3 regions of the Bacillus sp. T-10(2022) genome follow, and region 1 is predicted to be linked to each of the others. Evidence: riboswitches for the same ligand, from Rfam matches in the RefSeq annotation. Region 1 holds a riboswitch; each other region holds the start of a gene.
What was found. A riboswitch is a leader RNA that binds a small molecule or an ion and turns the genes downstream of it on or off. The one in region 1 is predicted to bind S-adenosylmethionine.
Positions count from the first base shown of each region.

Region 1 (6,776 bases):
GAATATTTGTACATCATTAAGTTCTTTAGTATGGTGAAATTTTATCATAGATAAAAAAGGAGCGCAATGTATATTATTTCTAGTACACAGAAACTTTACTTAAACCGTTTTGGATGTCAAGGAGACGATATTCGTCGCTTTTTCAATTGCCTGCTCCAAATCTTCTATTAAATCGTCTACATTTTCAATCCCAATGGATAAACGGACTTGATCAGCACTCACACCCGCTTTCGCAAGACCCGCCTCATTCAATTGTTGATGGGTCGTACTTGCTGGATGGATGATCAAGCTCTTCGCATCCCCCACATTCGCTACATGGGACCATAATTCCACCGAATTGATAAGCTTTGCGCCAGCTTCGCGATTACCTTGTATTCCAAAAGTCACGACAGATCCAGCTCCCTTAGGCAAATATTTATCCGCAAGGGCTTTATCGGGATGATCCTCATCACCAGGATGTGAAACCCAAGTCACGGCAGGGTGGTTTTTTAAATATTTAATGACAGACTTGGTGTTTGACAGATGCTCTTTCATCCTTACATGCAGTGTTTCAAGCCCAAGCGTAAACTGGAATGCACTTTGGGCACTTAGCGCAGGGCCTAAATCACGAAGTAACTGCACTCGGGCTTTCGTTATGAATGCAGCAGGTCCAACTGCCTCGGCGTATACCAGATTGTCGTAGCTTGGGTCAGGCTCCGTGAAGCCAGGATAATTTGGCGAGTTCCAATCGAATTTCCCTCCATCCACGATGACACCGCCCAGCGTGGTTCCATTTCCCAGAAGCCATTTTGTAGCGGAATGGATGACAATATCCGCTCCAAAATCAATTGGTCTGCATAGATATGGTGTCGCGAAGGTATTATCAATGATCAAAGGTATTCCGGCATCATGGGCGATTTTCGCTACCGCTTCAATATCAAGCACCCTCAAACTTGGATTTCCGATCGTTTCAGCAAAAATGGCTTTAGTTCTTGGCGTTATCGCCCTTTTGAAATTTTCAGGGTCATCGGGAGAAACGAACTTCACTTTGATCCCATATTTAGGAAGAGTATTTTCAAAAAGGTTATACGTACCGCCATATAATGTAGAGGCTGAAACAATCTCATCTCCAGCAGCGGCAATATTCAGGATTGAAAGTGAAATGGCCGCCATTCCGCTTGCTGTTGCCAATCCGCCGATACCGCCTTCCAATAATGCCATTCTTTCCTCAAAAACGCTGACCGTGGGATTATGAAGTCGTGAATATATATAACCATTCTCCTTTAGACCAAATAAATTCGCTGCATGGTCGGTGTCTTTGAACAAGTATGCATTGCTTTGGTAGATAGGAACTGCACGGGCACCTGTTTCATCAGCTTGCAGACCGCCATGAACACTCAATGTTTCGAAACGCAACTTTTTCTCTGACATATGATTTCACCTTTTTCTATGGATTTAGTTGGAATTATATGATACCTGGCCTTTTATAAACAAAAAAACCACTTCAATAAGAAGAGGTTTCTAGAATACACCTCATCTACCAGAGCCAACACTCTGCTGGAATTAGCACCGTATATAAATTTATACCGGTTGCCGGGCTTCGTCGGGCCAGTCCCTCCGCCACTCTTGATAAGAACTATTAAATTCTGCCGTTACTTAATTCAAAATATAGCATTTTAGAATAAATCAGTCAATGAATTGTTAGAATATTCTTTGTTTAATTTCAATCTCGCATTCAAATGTCCGCAACAAAGAAACCAACCACGGTTCTGATTGGTTTCTTAGCTGATTTCCTTAAGCAATCCGTACAAATAAGGAACGGATTGAAAGGCATATATTTTTTTGTGCAGCTGTCCTTCTTTGAAAAGCAATAAACAAGGAACACTTTCGATTTCATATGATTCGGCAATTGCTTGGACATAATTCATATTCATTTTCCCTGCCTTCAATTCCGGGAATAGCTCCAAGGATATCGTCAGCATCTTGGAGGCAACCTGACAAGTGCCGCATAAAGGGGTATATAAATATAAGCAAAAGGTTTCCCCATTTTCAACAGCAAGCTTACACTCTTCTTCTTTCCATTCCTGCATCAATTAGTCGTTCACCCTTTGACTTAAAAATTTCATTTTCACATTCATATTGGCAGATAAAAGCACAGTTGCGATATGATGTTCGGGCGAGCTTTCCACTTCTTTGTACATTTTATTAATATACAGGTGGTTCGCTTCAGGCATTTCCCTTCGGAACTGCTTTCGGAGCTTTTCTCCTGATTCATCTGCGTCAAAAAGGAGATAAACATCACGGTCCATCAATTCATCCACTAATTCATCCAGCTTAGTTAATGATATGGTCCCATTCGTACATCTTATTTCCACATCTTCATTTAAAACGGAGGCAACTTTTCTTCTATCGGAACTGCCTTCTACAATGATCACTTTATCGAATTCGCCCCACTCCATGTCATCACTCCATCTCACGAATTATGTGTGCAACTGCCACGGTACAAAATGAAAAAGAGAGCAGGCCTTTTCAGTCCCCCTCTCATTCTTTTTAACCGTTGATTAAACTCTCATACTCTTCAGCGCTCATCAAGTTTTCAATATCACTGCCATTAGATGGTTCAAGCACGACCATCCATGCCTTTTCATAAGGAGACTCATTTACATATTCAGGGTTGTCACTTAAATCTTCGTTTACTTCAACAACCTTGCCACTGATAGGTGCATAAAGCTCAGAAACGGTCTTAACGGATTCAACACTTCCGAATGGTTCGTTCGCTTTCAATTCATCGCCGATTTCCGGAAGCTCAACGAATACGATGTCCCCAAGCTCGGACTGTGCGAAAGCTGTAATTCCAATGCGCACTGTTCCATCTTCCGTTTTGACCCATTCATGTTCTTTAGTGTAACGAAGTTCTTTTGGTGTTGTTGTCATTATTAACCCTCCATATGTACATCTTATTTTATCTATTCCATTATAAGGTAGATTGTTTGTTTAAGTAAGGAATTAACCAAATATTTCGAGAAATTTTCAGTTCCAAACCTGTTCGAATTGCTCCTCTTTGAAACCTACCGTCACTTTGGTGCCGTCCGTAACAATCGGCCTTTTCAGAAGCATGCCATCTGTGGACAATATATCAAGCATCTCTGCTTCAGAAGCTTCTTTCAGCTTATCCTTTAAGCCCAGCTCGCGATATTTTTGACCGCTAGTATTAAAAAACTTCTTCAACTCCAAATTGCTGTTTTTATATAGTTGTTCTATTTCTGTTCGCGAAGGCGGATTTTCCGCTATATGGATTGCTTCATATTGCAGTTCATGATTATCCAGCCACTTCTTTGCGTTACGGCATGTGCCGCATTTTGGGTACCAATATAATGTTAAGCCCATCATTTCACCACCTATCAATAGAATACCCGTTTTCATCACGCAATACAACGAATTGTCTTTTGAATTTCCAATACGATTTCATCAAAGGAAATAAAGGGAATGCCTTTTCGGGCATTCCCTTTACTGATTATGATTCATTGCTTAAAGAGCATATTTTTCAGCTTCGATTACCTTCACGGAAGCTTCACGCTTTTTCGCAATGACATTGATCGGATTATGTCTTGTCAGCTTGCGGAGCGACGCAAGCATGATGCGAAGAGTATCGCCTGTTTCCACTGCGATTAACGTTTCCTTTGCGTGCTGTTCTATTTCATTGAAAGCTTCCTGAACGAAGATTTCAGTGTAAAGCACTTTTTGTTTGTTCTTCTCCAGACCTGTAGCTGCTATTGCTTTTTCCGTACGCAATACCACGGATTCCGCTGCATAAGCAAGGGATGCGATATCAGCAATGTTGGAGAGGATCTCTTGTTCTTGATCAAGAGCTTTGCCGTATTTCTGTGCAGCAAGGCCAGCTGCCAGAATCCCAATTTTCTTAGCGTTTCTAACAAGCATTTTTTCTTGTGCCAATGGCTCATCGCCAGGTTCTTCCGGCATCATCATCATTAATTCCTCTTGAAGGCTTTGAGCCTTTTGAAGAAGCGGCAATTCCCCTTTAAGTGCTTTCTTCAGGAAAGTTCCAGGGACAAGCAATCGATTGATTTCATTTGTACCTTCAAAGATCCGGTTAATCCGGGAATCACGATATGCTTTTTCAATTTCATACTCCTGCATGAAACCATAGCCTCCATGAAGCTGTACGCCTTCGTCCGTAACATAATCCAACACTTCGGAAGCGAAGAATTTATTCAATGAACACTCAATGGCATATTCAGCGATTGCTGCCGCCATTGATTTCCCATCTTTCACTTGCTCATCCGTCAATTTGCTTTGCCTTTGTTCATAAAGGCCAACGGTACGGTATACAGAGCTTTCTGCTGCATAAATTTTGGATGCCATTGTTGCAAGTTTTTCTTTCGTCAAGTTAAAATCGGAAATTTTCGTTTTGAACTGTTGACGTTGATTCGTATAAGCTGCTGTAATCTCAAGGGCACGTTTAGATCCGCCGACAGCACCGACGCCTAATTTATAACGGCCGATATTCAGGATATTGAAAGCGATGACATGTCCTTTTCCGGCTACACCCAAAAGGTTTTCGACTGGTACATGTACATCTTCAAGGATTAATGTACGTGTAGATGAGCTTTTGATTCCCATTTTCTTCTCTTCAGCACCAGTTGATACGCCATCATAATCACGCTCAACAATGAAAGCGGAGAATTGTTCGCCGTCAATTTTGGCGTATACACAGAAGACATCTGCAAAACCTGCATTTGTAATCCATTGTTTTTCCCCATTTAGAATATAGTGTGTTCCTTCGGCATTCAATTTCGCTGTCGTTTTTGCTCCCAAGGCATCTGAACCTGAGCTTGGTTCCGTTAAGGCATACGCAGCAATCTTCTCACCCGTTGCCAGTAAAGGGAGATATTTTTTCTTTTGTTCTTCATTCCCGAATAATACGATCGGCAAAGATCCGATACCTACATGTGCACCATGCGTAATTCCAAAGCCGCCTGAAAGTGCCATTTTTTCTGTAATCAATGCCGAACTGATTTTATCAAGACCCAATCCACTGTATTCCTCAGGAACGTCAGCACCAAGTAAACCGATTTCACCTGCATGCTTCAGTAATTTAACGGAACGGTCAAATTCATGGTTTTCCAAATGTTCAACCTGCGGCAGAATTTCATTCACTACGAAATCCTCGGCAGTTTTGGCGATCATTTTATGCTCATCAGAATAATCTTCCGGTGTAAACACTTGATCATACGTAATATCTTCTACTAAAAAGGCTCCGCCTTTAATGAGGTTATCTGTAGTTTGATTGGACATGTTATTTCCTCCTAATTATTTAAGATAGTAAACCCGCCGGAAGCATGACAGCTTCCGGGAGGGGTAGGATTACGCCAATAATTCAAATACTCCAGCAGCACCCATTCCGCCGCCGATACACATTGTCACGACTCCGAACTGTTGGTTTCTGCGCTTCATTTCATGTAGCAGGCTTAATGTCAATTTTGCCCCCGAACATCCTAGTGGATGGCCTAAGGCAATGGCTCCGCCATTTACATTGACAATCTCTTCATCCAAACCGAGCTCACGAATGATTTGAATGGATTGGGAAGCAAAGGCTTCATTCAATTCAAATAAACCAATATCCGATAACTCAAGACCCGCTAGCTTCAAAGCTTTAGGAATGGCTGCAATCGGTCCGATACCCATGATTTCAGGCGGTACTCCTGCTACAGCAAAGGAACGGAACTTACCTATCGGTTTCATCCCTAATGAAGAGGCCTTTTCCCCATCCATGACCATGACCGCGGCTGCACCATCACTCGTTTGTGATGAATTCCCTGCTGTTACGGATCCTGTAACAGAGAATGCAGGTCTTAGTTTTTTTAGCACTGCAGCAGTGGTGCCAGGACGAACGCCCTCATCCTGTGTAAATTTAAATGATTTTTCCTTTAACTTAAGATCTGGTCCCACTGAACGAAGGGTTACGTCAACCGGTACGATCTCATCCGAAAACTTTCCTTCTGCAATGGCCTTCGCCGCCTTTTGATGACTACGAACAGAAAATGCATCTTGATCTTCACGGGAAATGCCGTATTTTTTTGCAACGGCTTCAGCAGTGTGGCCCATACCCATATAATATTCCGGTGCCGTTTCCGCAAGTCTCGCGTTCGGACGAGTTACATGGCCCATCATTGGCAAAAGGCTCATGGATTCCGCTCCGCCTGCAATGACAGTATCACTTTGGCCGAGCATGATCCTTTCCGCTCCATAAGCGATGCTTTGCAGCCCGCTTGAACAGTAACGATTAATCGTTATGGCCGGTACTGTATAAGGCAATCCTGCCAATGCCCCAATGTTACGAGCCATGTTCAATCCTTGCTCCGCTTCAGGCATTGCACAACCGATAATCAGGTCATCGATGGTGCCTTCATAATTCCCTGCACGCTTTAACGTTTCCTTTACAACAAGAGCCCCTAAATCATCAGGACGTACACTGGCAAGAGAACCTTTTTTCGCTCTTCCTACCGGAGTCCTTGCTCCAGCTACTATTACCGCTTCTTTCATGAGGATCCCCCTTACTCATTTTTAAGCTATCGATCTATTAATCTTTGTTTTGGCCATTTCTTCGTCTATTTCAATTACGGAGTGGTTTGCCTTTAACAAGCATATGCTGCATCCTAGCCTGGGATTTCGGAGTCGAAATCAGTTTTAGGAATGCCTGTTTTTCTAGGTTCAAGATATACTGTTCATCTACTTCCGTGCCAAATGGGAGTTTCCCCCCTGCCAGGACGTATGCA
Region 1 covers NZ_CP113518.1:5,183,562-5,190,337, forward strand. The annotation lists gene OSJ91_RS25720 (O-acetylhomoserine aminocarboxypropyltransferase/cysteine synthase family protein) at 100-1,410, opposite strand; SAM riboswitch class I at 1,510-1,615, opposite strand; gene OSJ91_RS25725 (thioredoxin family protein) at 1,761-2,069, opposite strand; gene OSJ91_RS25730 (toprim domain-containing protein) at 2,073-2,438, opposite strand; gene gcvH (glycine cleavage system protein GcvH) at 2,530-2,913, opposite strand; gene OSJ91_RS25740 (arsenate reductase family protein) at 3,010-3,366, opposite strand; gene OSJ91_RS25745 (acyl-CoA dehydrogenase family protein) at 3,508-5,295, opposite strand; gene OSJ91_RS25750 (acetyl-CoA C-acetyltransferase) at 5,365-6,543, opposite strand; gene OSJ91_RS25755 (3-hydroxyacyl-CoA dehydrogenase/enoyl-CoA hydratase family protein) at 6,614-6,776, opposite strand, start outside.

Region 2 (6,776 bases), 1.9 Mb from region 1:
ACACCGTATTCACGTTCATAAAAGACGGCAGCAGCATCTTTTAAATATTGATGCCCCCGAAATGGCGAATATTTATGATTAATCGTTTTTTCAGCGGCAGACTGCAAGCTTTTCACGATATGGTCTGGAGTCGGCTGATCAGGATTTCCCTGGCCTAAATTAATGACATCATGTCCTTGCTCCGTGATGGCATTGACTTTTGCGACTAGTGAGGCAAAAAACTGCTTAGGCAGGTCCTGAAGCTGTCTGGATTTTTCGAATTGCACCATTTTATACACCTTCTCTGAAATTTCTTGAAATTCTAGTCACAAATGATATATGTTTATCATAGTCTTGTAAAGCATTTTTTACATATGGGGGTTTTAAACGATGAAGTGGAAAATAGCTTGTATTCAAATGGATATAGCCATTCGGGCAACCGGATATCAATTTTCAGGTTGCCGAACAATGGTTGGAAAAAGCAGCACGGTCGGAACCCGATATCGTCATTTTACCAGAGCTTTGGACAACCGGATACGACTTAAGCAGGTTAAATGAGATTGCTGATCAAGAGGCCGAAAAAACGATTGAATTTCTTAAAACACAGGCAAGGAAACACGAGATTCACATCGTAGGCGGTTCCATTGCGAAAAAAACGAGCAAGGGAATCTATAACACCATGATCATCATCGATAAACAGGGAAATCTCATAAAAGAATATGATAAGCTTCACTTATTTCAGTTAATGGATGAACATCATTTCCTGAAGCCAGGAGAAAAGGATGGTTTATTTACTCTTGATGAAAAAATATGTGCTGGTTTCATTTGTTATGACATCCGTTTCCCTGAATGGCAGCGAGCCCATACCGCTAAAGGCGCCGAAGTTCTATTCGTTACGGCTGAATGGCCAAAGCCGAGACTCGATCACTGGAGAGCCTTATTGATTAGCCGTGCCATCGAGAACCAAGCCTATGTTGTAGCCGTTAATCGCTCAGGCTCTGATGTCAATAATATATTTGCCGGTCATTCCTTGATAATTGATCCTTGGGGAAATATCATAAGTGAAGCCGGAGAAGGAAACGAACTCCTGACAGGCACCTTGGACTTCAATAAAGTTTCGGATGCACGTAACAAAATACCTGTATTCGAAGATCGTCGTCCTGATTTTTATTAATTTACCCATTGACAAACTATTTAAAAAGTTGATATTATTTTCCCGAAGATTAAAATTTCAGAAAACATTTACTCTTATCAAGAGCAGGCTGAGGGATAAAGGCCCTATGAAGCCCAGCAACCGACTGTAATACCATTGTGAAATGGGGCGGATTCACCGCCGGATTATAAAATCCACAGAGCACGGTGCTAATTCCACCAGAATTCATATTCTGGAAGATAAGAGGTCCGAAGCCAAAACTTCTGCCTCTTTCTATATGAAAGAGGCTTTTTTATTCTTATTTTGAATCCGGAGGGGAAAAGAATGACTCAAAACCATTCAAATTTTAAGAGATTGACAAACGAAACAGCTATAACCCTTGCAAAAAAACTTGGGTTGGTCAATGCGGATGCAAGTTTAACATGTAAAGAAATCGGCGATGGAAACTTAAATTATGTTTTTCATATTACAGACACAGTCACAAATAAAGGAATTATAATTAAACAAGCGGTCCCTTATGCCAAGGTACTTGGCGAAAGCTGGCCGCTGACATTGAAAAGAGCTGCGATTGAGGCGAATGCGTTGATTCATTTCAGAAGTTATTGCCCAGAATTCGTACCGCAAGTCTATTATTCTGATGAACAGCTTGCCATCACGGTCATGGAGGATTTATCGCACTTGAAAATCGTTAGAACAGGATTGATCGAAGGAGATTCATACCCATTGCTTTCTCAGCATATTGGTGAATATGTTGCGAAAACGGCATTTTATACATCCGATTATCATTTAGAACCCTCTGCGAAAAAGGAAGTGGCCCGACATTTCACGAATCCCGAACTCTGCAAAATCACTGAGGTCTTTATTTTCACGGATCCATTTTTTGAGGAACTCCCGGGAGATTTCGAGGTGGAATTGACAGATGCCGCCAAAAATATATGGAATGATAAAGAAGTGATCCTTGAGGTCGCTAAGCTGAAACAAAGCTTTGAAACCGAGCAGGAAGCCTTGCTTCATGGTGATTTACATACTGGAAGTATATTTGCAAGTGAAACTGAAACAAAGGTTATCGATCCGGAATTCGCTTTTTATGGTCCAGTTGGTTTTGACCTTGGTCAATACACCGCCAACCTTCTCTTTCAGGCAGTCACACGTAATAGCGCTGGAAAGGAAGAGATTTTCACACACCTTAATGAATTTTGGAATGCCTTTGAAGAAACTTATTCCGAATTATGGGAAGGCCAAAATAAAAGCCCATTTCGCCATGTGAAAGGTTATCTGCCTTATTTACTGACAAAATTCAAAAAAGATGCATTCGGCTTTGCCGGCTGTGAAATGATTCGGCGAACCATCGGACTTTCCCATGTTGCCGATTTAAATGTCATTGAAGATAAAGAAACAAGGATCGCTGCCAAAACGGCTACATTGGAAATTGGTGCTTTTTTAATTAAAAAACGAGAAGAATTGGATGTTCCAGCTGTAATTGAAGCGTTGAAGCAACGTACACTGCCATCTTATTCAACCATTTAAAAGGAGACCTGCACATGACAAAACTAGCACCATTACCTTATTCGGTACAATGGGCTGATTCCCATATTACATTATTAAATCAACAAGCCCTGCCTTCCATAACTGAATTTATTGAACTTCATTCTGTTGATGATGTATATGACAGCATTTTGACATTAAAAGTTCGCGGTGCCCCAGCAATTGGACTGACGGCAGCATTTGGTGTTGCACTTGGTGCCAAACAGGAAACAACCGCTGAATTAGCGGAATTCAAGAAAAATGTAGCGAGGCATATTGAAAAACTCGCCTCTTCACGGCCAACTGCTGTCAACCTTTTTTGGGCGTTAAGGAGGATGGAAAATACTCTGCAAGCTACGCAAAGCATTTCAACTGCCAAGGAAGCACTTGTATCGGAGGCTAAAGCCATCTTTGCTGAAGATGAAGAAATGTGCAGGAAAATCGGGGAACATGGTTTATCCTTATTCACTAGAGGAGATTCCATTCTAACGCATTGCAACGCTGGGGGAATTGCCACGGCTCGGTATGGCACAGCTTTGGCTCCCTTCCACCTGGCTAAAGAAAAGGACTTTCCGCTAAAAGTGTATGCATGTGAAACCAGGCCTGTCCTGCAAGGGGCGCGTTTGACTGCTTGGGAATTGATGCAAGCGGGGGTGGATGTCACATTAATTTCTGATAATATGGCTGCCCATACGATTCACCAGAAAGGAATAAATGGAATCATCGTCGGTGCCGACAGAATTGCGGCTAATGGAGATACAGCCAATAAAATCGGGACATTGGGATTGGCCATATTAGCCAAGCACTTTGGTATCCCTTTTTACGTGGCCGCACCATCAACCACATTCGACCTTACTCTCGAGTCCGGTACTTCCATCCCGATCGAAGAACGGAATGAAGCGGAAATCACCTTCATTCAAGGTGTTAGGATTGCTCCTGAAAACGTGAAGACTTTCAATCCAGCCTTTGACGTTACACCGAATCATCTAATTACCAGCATCATTACCGAAAATGGCATCATAACACCGGATTTCATTAAAAACATCCCGCTTTTTGTTAAATGATCCAGGTTGCTTTATTGATGATAAAAAACGAGAAGGATTTCGTATCCCTCTCGTTTTTGTGATTATTCTTGCGAGGTCCACAATACAATTTTTATTTTTTGGAAAAGAACTCCTGAAGTGCCTTCTTATTTTTAGTGTAGTCTATTTCCAAAACTGCTCCGGACTGGGGATATATTTCATCTTTAAAGCTTCCTTCCACTGGAACCCTTAAGGTTTCGACGGTGTCCGGTGTATGGAAGACGGCTTTTGGACCCATTTCCATTATTGTTTTCAGTCCAATATCTGTATCCAAGTACGAGAGTCCTTGTTCGATTATATTAGGAAGGGCTGCCATCCCTTCGAAGGACGAGATTTGATTTATAAACGCTGTTTTTAATTGAACCATTACTTCTTGTTGACGCTCAACCCTTCCAAAATCACTTTCATCGTCATGTCTAAAACGGACATATTTCAATATTTCCTCCCCATGTAAAACATTTTTACCGACGCTTGCTTGAATGCTCATATCATCAATGATTTCCTGGTCCACATTCACCGCTACCCCCTCAGGTGCAAGTAAATCGACCATCTTCACGAATCCCTGAAAGTCAATTACCGCTACATGATCGACCTTGACACCAAAGTTTTCCTGTATGGTTTTCTTGAGAAGTTCCCTTCCACCATAATAATAAGCTGCATTTATTTTGTTATATCCTGATTTATTCCCGGGGATTTTCACATAACTATCACGCATAATCGAAGCCAGCTTCAGTTTTTCCTGCTCAGGAAAGTATTTTGCCAGTATAATCGCATCTGATCGAGATTTTTCCTCTCCCCTTGTATCAACACCAATTAACAGAAATGTTTTCACACTTTCCTGGTTCTCTTCTTTGGTTAGTTTTTTTTCCGTACCTGCATTTCCATTTTGTTTGGGTAAAGGGGCATAAGTGCAGCCTGCCAGAATCAAGATCAATAGATTTATGAACAATACCTTTTCTCTCATTACCTCACCTCATCGGAAAATTACCCCTATTCTCTGCCTAATATTGGAATCCTATGCATTAAACGACAAAAAAAGCCTGCCAACGATAATCGCTGACAGGCTATTCGGGCAAAATCATTTATTGATTTCTTTCTTTAATACTTCTACCGCCTTTTTCACTTGTGTGTCATTCTTAAGGATTTTCTCCTGGATGACCTGCATCAATTTCACGGTAGTATCATCTTTAATGGTGCCAGTTTCTTTAATTTTTTGTTCCCTTTGGAATGCTGTGACCGCATTCGTTGTTGCTTCATCAAAGAATCCATCTACCTTACCCGGATCATGTCCCGCTTCCTTCAGCATCTCTTCAGCAGCTTTCACTTCACTCGAAGAATCAGATGCTTTCAATTCCTTATCGGGCGAAATGTACGGAAGGCTGGCATAACCAGGAAGCTTCACAGTAATATCCGGCTTGATCCCTTTTTTATGAATCCAATTGCCTTCAGGAGTCAACCATTTAGCTGCCGTATATTTGAAGTTAGATCCATCTTCAAAGTCTTCGGCAGTCTGCACTGTCCCTTTCCCAAATGACTTGACACCAATCAATGGAATGTCCGCAGATTCACTGACAGCCGCTGCAACGATTTCAGAAGCACTGGCACTTCCGTCATCAATCAACACGACTACCGGGATTTTCAGTTCTCCATCATTCTCCGATTTATAGACTTGTTTTTTCCCGCTGCGCTCCTCAACTTGAAGAACCACTTCCCCATTAGGTATGAACAGGCTTGCCATTTCTATTGCTTGATCAAGCAGTCCCCCCGGGTTTCCCCGCAAATCCAATACGAGACCCTTCATATCCTTCTTCGACATTTCTTCAAGCGCCGTTTTCAGCTCTTGGACTGTATGTTCGGAAAAACTGGTCACTTGAATCTTGGCAACTCCATCATCAAGCATTTCCGCATAAACCGTCTCAATCGGAATTGTGTCCCGTTTAATGGTGAGCTCAATCGGTTCCGACTCACCAGCTCTTGAGATGGATAGATCCACTTTCGTACCCTTCTCGCCCCTGATTTTCAGGACAGCTTCAGAAGAGCTTAGCCCTTCAACGCTTTTACCGTCCACACTTAAAATGATATCATTCGGCTTTACCCCCGCTTTTTCTGCTGGGGACCCTTTTATAGGTGAGACGACCATGATTTGTCCATCCTGCTCCTGAATCTCGGCACCGATTCCTTCAAAAGATGAAGAGATGCTTTCATGGAAACTAGATGCTTCCTTTTTATCCATATAAGCAGAGTAGGGATCATCCAATGATTTGATCATTCCATTAATTGCGCCGTCAACCAGCTTTTCTTCATCAACCTCTTCATAATAGTTATCTTTTATCTTATCGTATGTAGTATATAGCTTTTCAAATTCCGCATGCTTATCCGGTGCTAATGACTCTACTTTTTCATCTCCAAAGGTCAAGGCTATTGTAGTAATCCCTGCAGTTAGAAATATGACTAAGAAAATCCCCATAATGAACGTAAACTTCTTTATTTTAATGAATTTCCCTGCCTCTTTTGGCTGTTCTTGATTTTCTTCTTCCACTGAAGCCTCACCACTTTCATTCTTCATGACGATATAAACGATTTCTTTCTATTTTAACAGCTTTCATGACAATCGAAAAATAATTGTTATCAAAAATAACAACTTATGACCATATGTATTTTTTTACGCTTCGCAAACGTTAAAGCATAGAGAAAACTCCCTGGACTACAGGCATCTATTGACATTACAAAAATGGGGCTACCAAGGAATAACTGAGCCTGTATCCAACTGTCATTATACAGCTTCACTTATTCCTGGTCACCCGCCTGTCATTTACATCCAATTATCAGTCCTGGATCGCTGCTTCCAATGCCACTTCAACCATTTCGTTAAAGGTTGACTGGCGCTCATCCGCCGACGTTTCCTCACCGGTTAAAATGTGATCGGAAATGGTTAATACAGATAATGCTTGGCGGCCAAATTTAGCAGCAAGCGTGTATAGCGCTGCTGATTCCATTTCTATTGCAAGGATTTGGTATTTTGCCCATTTTTCCAAATC
Region 2 covers NZ_CP113518.1:3,301,399-3,308,174, forward strand. The annotation lists gene OSJ91_RS16095 (aminotransferase class I/II-fold pyridoxal phosphate-dependent enzyme) at 1-269, opposite strand, end outside; partial or broken gene OSJ91_RS16100 (carbon-nitrogen family hydrolase) at 370-1,153, shown strand; SAM riboswitch class I at 1,225-1,378, shown strand; gene mtnK (S-methyl-5-thioribose kinase) at 1,457-2,659, shown strand; gene mtnA (S-methyl-5-thioribose-1-phosphate isomerase) at 2,674-3,720, shown strand; gene OSJ91_RS16115 (LCP family protein) at 3,812-4,702, opposite strand; gene OSJ91_RS16120 (lmo1851 family serine protease) at 4,817-6,277, opposite strand; gene deoD (purine-nucleoside phosphorylase) at 6,564-6,776, opposite strand, start outside.
Region 2: linked by a shared signal. The riboswitch ahead of mtnK (S-methyl-5-thioribose kinase) and the one ahead of OSJ91_RS25720 (O-acetylhomoserine aminocarboxypropyltransferase/cysteine synthase family protein) in region 1 are both predicted to bind S-adenosylmethionine.

Region 3 (6,776 bases), 1.9 Mb from region 1:
GGAATGCAACCTATGAATTCGAGGTATCGATTGAAATAGACTTAGATCAGCCTGAAAAATTTGAAATGCTTGAAAAAGAGGATTTTGAATTGGAAACAAGCTTATATGCCAAGCTTCAGGATGAAGTGCAAAGTTATTTGAATACAAAATTATAATGAAATTTTTAAACTGCAGGCGAACTCGAAGAAAAGCGAGTTTGCCTGCAGTTTTCTTTTTGAAAAAAGTTTCAGTTGATTTCAGCCGGAGCACTTTTTTCGTCCTTCGCCGTACCTTTCCAGAGCTTTTTCTCGATAATCCACCCAGTTATTTTTACCTTCACCGCAAATTATCAGGCCGATGACGATTTTATTCGACCTTCGCCGCAAATTATCAGGCCGATGACGATTTTATTCGACCTTCACCGCCATTTATCAGGCCGTTGACGATTTTATTCGACCTTCACCGTACTTTATCAGGCCGATGACGATTTTATTCGACCTTCGCCGCAAATTATTCGACCGTTCGTGATTTTATTCGACCTACACCGCACTTTATTCGACCGTTCGTGATTTTATTCGACCTTCACTGCACTTTATTCGACCGTTCGTGATTTCATTCGACCTACACCGCACTTTATTCGACCGTTCACAAATTATTCGATTTATGGGTTTACTTCAGTTGTTGGTCTTTTTTTGTTTTAGGAACGACAAAACTTCCAAAAAGGCTGGTCCATTATCGACAAGTCTATAATCCATAAAAGCACATCCATCCCTTTTTATTCTGTTTGGGATGGTTTCAATCGTATAGTTCTTTAACTGGAGATTTTCGTCGACTTCCTCCCAAAACAAAGGTGTAGCCACACCCGCGAAAGAATTTCCCCGTGGGGAATAAGGCTGGATGATGGTTTTTCCTTCACTATGCTGCACAAAGTCCAAGTAAAGTCGATTGTGCCGATTTATTTTCATTCTTTCCGTTGTAAAATCATTTGGGTTGGAACTTGTTAAGTAGTCACCAAGAAAGTCGGTGAATATGCGTGTCTCCTGATAAGTAAATCTGTCTTCAGGCAATGGAATGTGAATTTGCAGTCCTTTGTTACCTGAAGTTTTTACAAAAGCTTTAATCCTTAATGATTCCATCACTTTTTTAATTTCCTGTGCGGCCTTTATCGCAAAGGAGAAAAATTCGATGGAAGGGGGATCTAAGTCCAGGACGATTTCGTCGGGTCTTGTTTTACCCGCTTTCTGAAAGGGGGCATGGAATTCCAATGCAAGCTGATTACCAAACCAAAGAAGCGTTTCAATATCGTTACACAGCATGTATTCGATATCCTCATCCATGAACGTTTTAATAAAGGCCGGCGCATAATCAGGTTTGTTTTTCTGGAAAAATCTTTCTTTATCCAAAGTGCCATGTGGATAGCGGATCGTCGTAAGCAGTTTATCCTTCAAGAATGGTAAGAAGAAAGCTGAAACCTCCCGTAAATAATGAAGGTATTCAACTTTCACCACCTGTTTACCTTCTGTTATCCAAAGCGGTTTATCTCTGGAAGTTATTTGTACCGTATCTGGAAATGTGTATTGGCCTAGCACAAATTTCTCCCAGGTACATTCATCGGGAGTCGTTTGCAAGAGCCATTGCGAAAACTGAGGTTCACGCAATTCATTTTCCTCATATACGTGTAAGAATTGAACTTCGATGCAAATGGATGGATGGATATAAAAAAATTGTGCATCTTCATCTGATGCATTTTGCTTGATCAATTGATGCAATATACTTTTATCTCGAGCACTCAGTCCATTTTTGACACTTCCGATTTTCGTTACGGCACCTTCTTTGAAAACTGCGAGGGAAACGTAACCATTTTCTTTGTGCAATGCTGTAATGAAACAAGAAACGGTCTTCCAATTTTTCACCTTAATCCAAGCTGTTGTACGTCTTCCTTCTTGCCAAGCACCACGAATTTCCTTGGCGACAACCCCTTCGCCATCTAACAGGGTGACCTTATTCAAGACATTATCCAAAACGTCAAAACTCTCTATTAATTGTATCAAAGCCTTATCGTTGGGATTAGGAGGCATGGGAAGACCGAGTTTTTCCCCCATATTCAACATCAATTCCCTTCGTTCCACCATAGGTTTAGCTGCTACGTCTTTTCCGCTGATGCGAAGCAGGTCAAACGCTATAAACCGACATGGGGAATAGCGGGCATTTTCTGAAATTAAGGATTGTTTCCCAAGGCGTCCTCGCCACTGTATTTGAAAAAAGTCTGCTTTCGCCTGATTGGTGAGCCAGACCAATTCTCCATCTAACTGAAGCGGGAGATAATCTTCCAGGCCCAGGTCTTTGATGTAAGCAATGATTTCTGGGAATTGTGGTGATAATTCCTTCTCATTCCGACTCGAAATGCTTATGGTATCGGAGTCTATCGTTAATATAGCCCTAAAGCCGTCATATTTGACTTCATAACGCCAATCCTTTGAGTTGGGGGCTTCAGGGTAATAGGTAGGCAGCATCGGTTTCATTTTTGTATTTACCTCCGCAAATAATTGATACCATTATTTTGCCAAAAAAACGAAGTGTTAGAGTTGGCAATTGTTTTTTCGGTTTTTTTTGAACAAAGGGGAATAATAAAATTGTTCTTCTCATTAAAAATAAGTTATGAGGTGACGAATATGCATACGATGTGGAAGGGGAGCATATCATTCGGTTTGGTGAACATTCCGATTAAACTTCATGCTGCAACGGAGGATAAGGATATATCTTTAAGGACGTTGCATAAGGAATGTCATTCACCGATTAAATACGAAAAGGTTTGTCCGGTATGCGAGAAAGAAGTGGGGAAGGATGATATAGTCCGCGCTTTTGAGTATACAAAGGGAAAGTTTGTTGTATTGGAAGACAATGAACTGGAGCAACTGAAAAAACAAAACGAAGAAAAAGCCGTGGAAATCGTGGATTTCGTTAAAATTGAAGAAATAGATCCCATTTATTTTAACCGGAGTTATTACATGTCCCCTAATGACGGGGGGATAAAAGCTTATTCCCTTTTGAGGCAGGCCCTCAAGGAATCGAATAAGGTGGGGTTGGCAAAAATCATCATTCGCTCTAAAGAACAAATGGCGGTTATCCGAGTCGTTGATAATACCTTGGTGATGGAAACGATTCATTATCCGGATGAAGTCCGCTCCACAGCGGATGTTCCGAATATCCCTGCCAATGATACCATTGTAAAAAAAGAAATCGATACTGCCGTATTATTGATAGATCAATTAACGACTACTTTCGATCCGACAAAATACACCGATGACTATCGAACCGCGTTACTAGAATTGATTGAATCAAAGAAAACGGGACAGACGACGATTACAGCGAAAACAAAAGAACCAGTTTCCAACAATGTAACCGATTTAATGGAGGCATTACAGGCATCCATAGACCGTACAAAACATGATGAACCGGAAAAGAAAAAGACGACCCGAAAGAAAGCGGCACCGAAAAAAAAGAAACAAGCGTAAACAGGAAGCTGAGCGGAAGACGCATGATGTCGCTCGGCTTTCTGCTTGTTTTTGCAAGGAATCAGGCTTCTAATTAGGAAATGAAAGGGACTTGATAAGGAGGGAAGGAAAGTACAAATAGGTAAGTCGATCACGATGCAAGAAACTGAATGGAATTACAGGGAATTAGTGGATATTAATGAAAGCAAAAAAAATTCGCTCCCTAAAGAGCGACAATGAGGAATTCAATCGTGAAAATCAACATATAGGCGAACGGTTGTAGTTTTCGACTATATATTGTGTTCATATTCTACCATATTTAATTCTGAAATAGCAACAAAATTACTGAAACTATCCTATGAATTTTTCTGGAAATCAATGATATTTCGCCCATTTAACGGCTCATGTGGCTTTTTCACTTCATATACTTATAAAAAGCTACAGAATAAATGGATTTTTAGTATAATTTATACATATAGGATGATATAAATTAAATATGAATGGAAGATGCAAAATGGAAAATGGAAAAATCAAATCACTTCATGCCGGAAAGCCGAAACAGGAAATTTTTTCGAATGTCGATATCTTTTCTGCCATGGATAAACAAGCACATGATAATGTGACAGTGACTAAATCAGGCATAATTGGTGATGGGGTAGGTAATGTAAAGTTCCATGGAGGTCCTGATCGGGCTTTGTGCTTTTACCCCTTTGAGCATTATTCATTATGGAATGAAAAATTCTCTAAAAAGCTGGATATCCCAGCATTCGGAGAAAATTTAACTGTAGCGGGGATGAGGGAAGAAGCCACGTATATCGGCGATATTTATCAAATAGGCGAAGTGATTGTTCAAATTAACCAGGGAAGGATACCTTGTTCGACCATTTCCCACTTCAATCAAGAACCTAAGTTTTTGGAACTCGTGCTGAAAACGAGTTTCACTGGATATTTTGCAAGAGTACTTCAAGAAGGAACGATAAATAAGCAAAACGAAATCGTGCTAATAGATCGTTTGCAAGAAAAAATTTCAGTTCATTATGCAGCAGAGGTTATCCTTCATAAACGAGATGGCCTGGAAGGCGCTAAGACTTTACTTACTCTAGACTCGTTAGCGGAAGACTGGAAACAAAGAATAATGAAGAGGGTTAAAGCCGCAAAAGATTGAATCATTTTTGCAAAAGTGAAAAAAATGTCGATCAGGTATTGAAATTGACAGATTATTAATGTAAATTAAATATAATCTAATTTTGAAATCTTGTGAAAATTATATAAATGGATCTTATCGAGAGAGGTGGAGGGACTGGCCCGAAGAAACCTCAGCAACCAGCTTAGGCAAAGGTGCTAAATCCAGCAAGCAGAGCTTGATAGATGAGGAGAATGTTTCAAAAAACCTTCTTCTTTGAGAAGGTTTTTTTTTCTTTTCTCTCATACTCATAAAATAAGACAAAAACAGGACTGTTTTTGAGAGAGGGTGTAATGATGAATTTTCGTAAAGAAGTGAAAGAAAGAATGTTGGTTGGGGAAGGGGCAATGGGGACCTTATTGTACTCAAATGGCATCGATCAATGTTATGAGGAATTAAACTGCACGAATCCAAATCAAATAGAGTCCATCCACCGTGCCTATCTCGAAGCTGGTGCAGATATCCTTCAATCAAATACATACGGAGCCAATTTCAACAAATTGAAACGGTATGGACTTGAAGATGAAGTTAGCAGAATCAACCGCCAGGGAGTCATTCTTGCTAAAAAAGCGGCAAAAGGAAATGCGTATGTCTTCGGTACCATAGGGGCACAGCGGAGTATCAGGAAATCGGATTTAAGCATGGAAGAGATTAAACGGGGGTTTCGTGAACAACTATACAGTCTGTTGATGGAAAACCCTGATGGGATTCTCTTGGAAACATTTTATGACCTGGAAGAGCTGGAAACCGTCCTGCAAATCGTAAAAAATGAAACCGGATTGCCGATCATCGCAAATGTTTCGATGCATGAACTGGGTAATCTTCAAAATGGAATCCATTTAAATGAAGCCTTTCAAAAACTCGAGCAATTGGGTGCCGATGTTGTTGGGGTGAATTGCCGTCTCGGTCCACATCATATGATCCGGGCCTTGGAAGAAGTGAGCTTGCCGAAGGATGCATCGATTGCCATATACCCTAATGCCAGCCTCCCGGATTATGTGGATGGAAGGCTCGTCTATAAAGCTGTGCCGGAATATTTCGGTTCAAGTGCCCTGGAACTTCGTGAGCAAGGTGCCGCTATCATAGGCGGGTGCTGTGGAACGACTCCACTGCATATTCAAGCTGTAAAGAATGCAATTGGAAGTTTTGCTCCTGTAAAAGAGAAAATTACGAAACCCCGTGAAATAGAAATAATTGTAGTGAACGAAAGAGAATTGGAACTTCCACTGTACGAAAAGGCCAAGACGGAAAGGACGATCCTAGTTGAACTTGATCCACCGAAAAAGCTGGGAATAGAGAGCTTCATGACCGGTGCTGAGGTTTTGAAAAAAGCAGGGGTCGATTCCATTACATTAGCGGATAATTCACTTGCCTCACCAAGGATATCGAATGATGCACTGGCTAACTTACTAAAGAACCAATTGAATATTAATCCGATGGTGCATATAACATGCCGTGATCGAAATTTGATTGGCCTGCAGTCACATTTAATGGGTCTGCAGACGGTGGGGCTGAATGAATTATTGATCATCACCGGAGATCCTTCAAAAATAGGGGACTTCCCTGGTGCCACTTCGGTTTATGATTTATCTTCCTTTGACCTTATAAGCATGGTCAAACAATTTAATGAAGGTCTTTCCTATTCCGGTCAAAGTTTGGGTCAACGGGCGAATTTTAAAATTGCGGCAGCGTTTAATCCCAATGTGAAATATCTGGATAAAGCCGTACTTAGAATGGAAAAGAAGATTTCCTGCGGTGCTCAATCCTTCTTGACACAGCCAATTTATTCGGTGGAGCAAATCGAAGAAGTACATGAAGCTACAAAACATTTAGAAACCCCGATTTTCATCGGTATCATGCCTTTGACAAGCACCCGGAACGCAGAATTCATCCATAATGAGATCCCAGGCATTAAATTGCCCGATAACGTAAGAAGGGCCATGGCTTTAGCGGGGGATGACCCTGTAAAGTCTAGGATGGAAGGGGTTAATATCGCGCGGGAACTGGTGGACGCGGCAAGGGAAAAATTCAAGGGCATATATTTAATCACTCCGTTCCTTCGCTATGAAATGACGGCGGAACTTACGAAATATATTAGAAAAGTCGATAGTAAACAGACA
Region 3 covers NZ_CP113518.1:3,268,849-3,275,624, reverse strand. The annotation lists gene dapF (diaminopimelate epimerase) at 1-155, shown strand, start outside; gene ligD (DNA ligase D) at 654-2,501, opposite strand; gene ku (non-homologous end joining protein Ku) at 2,652-3,494, shown strand; gene OSJ91_RS15935 (MOSC domain-containing protein) at 3,988-4,638, shown strand; SAM riboswitch class I at 4,750-4,848, shown strand; gene OSJ91_RS15930 (bifunctional homocysteine S-methyltransferase/methylenetetrahydrofolate reductase) at 4,953-6,776, shown strand, end outside.
Region 3: linked by a shared signal. The riboswitch ahead of OSJ91_RS15930 (bifunctional homocysteine S-methyltransferase/methylenetetrahydrofolate reductase) and the one ahead of OSJ91_RS25720 (O-acetylhomoserine aminocarboxypropyltransferase/cysteine synthase family protein) in region 1 are both predicted to bind S-adenosylmethionine.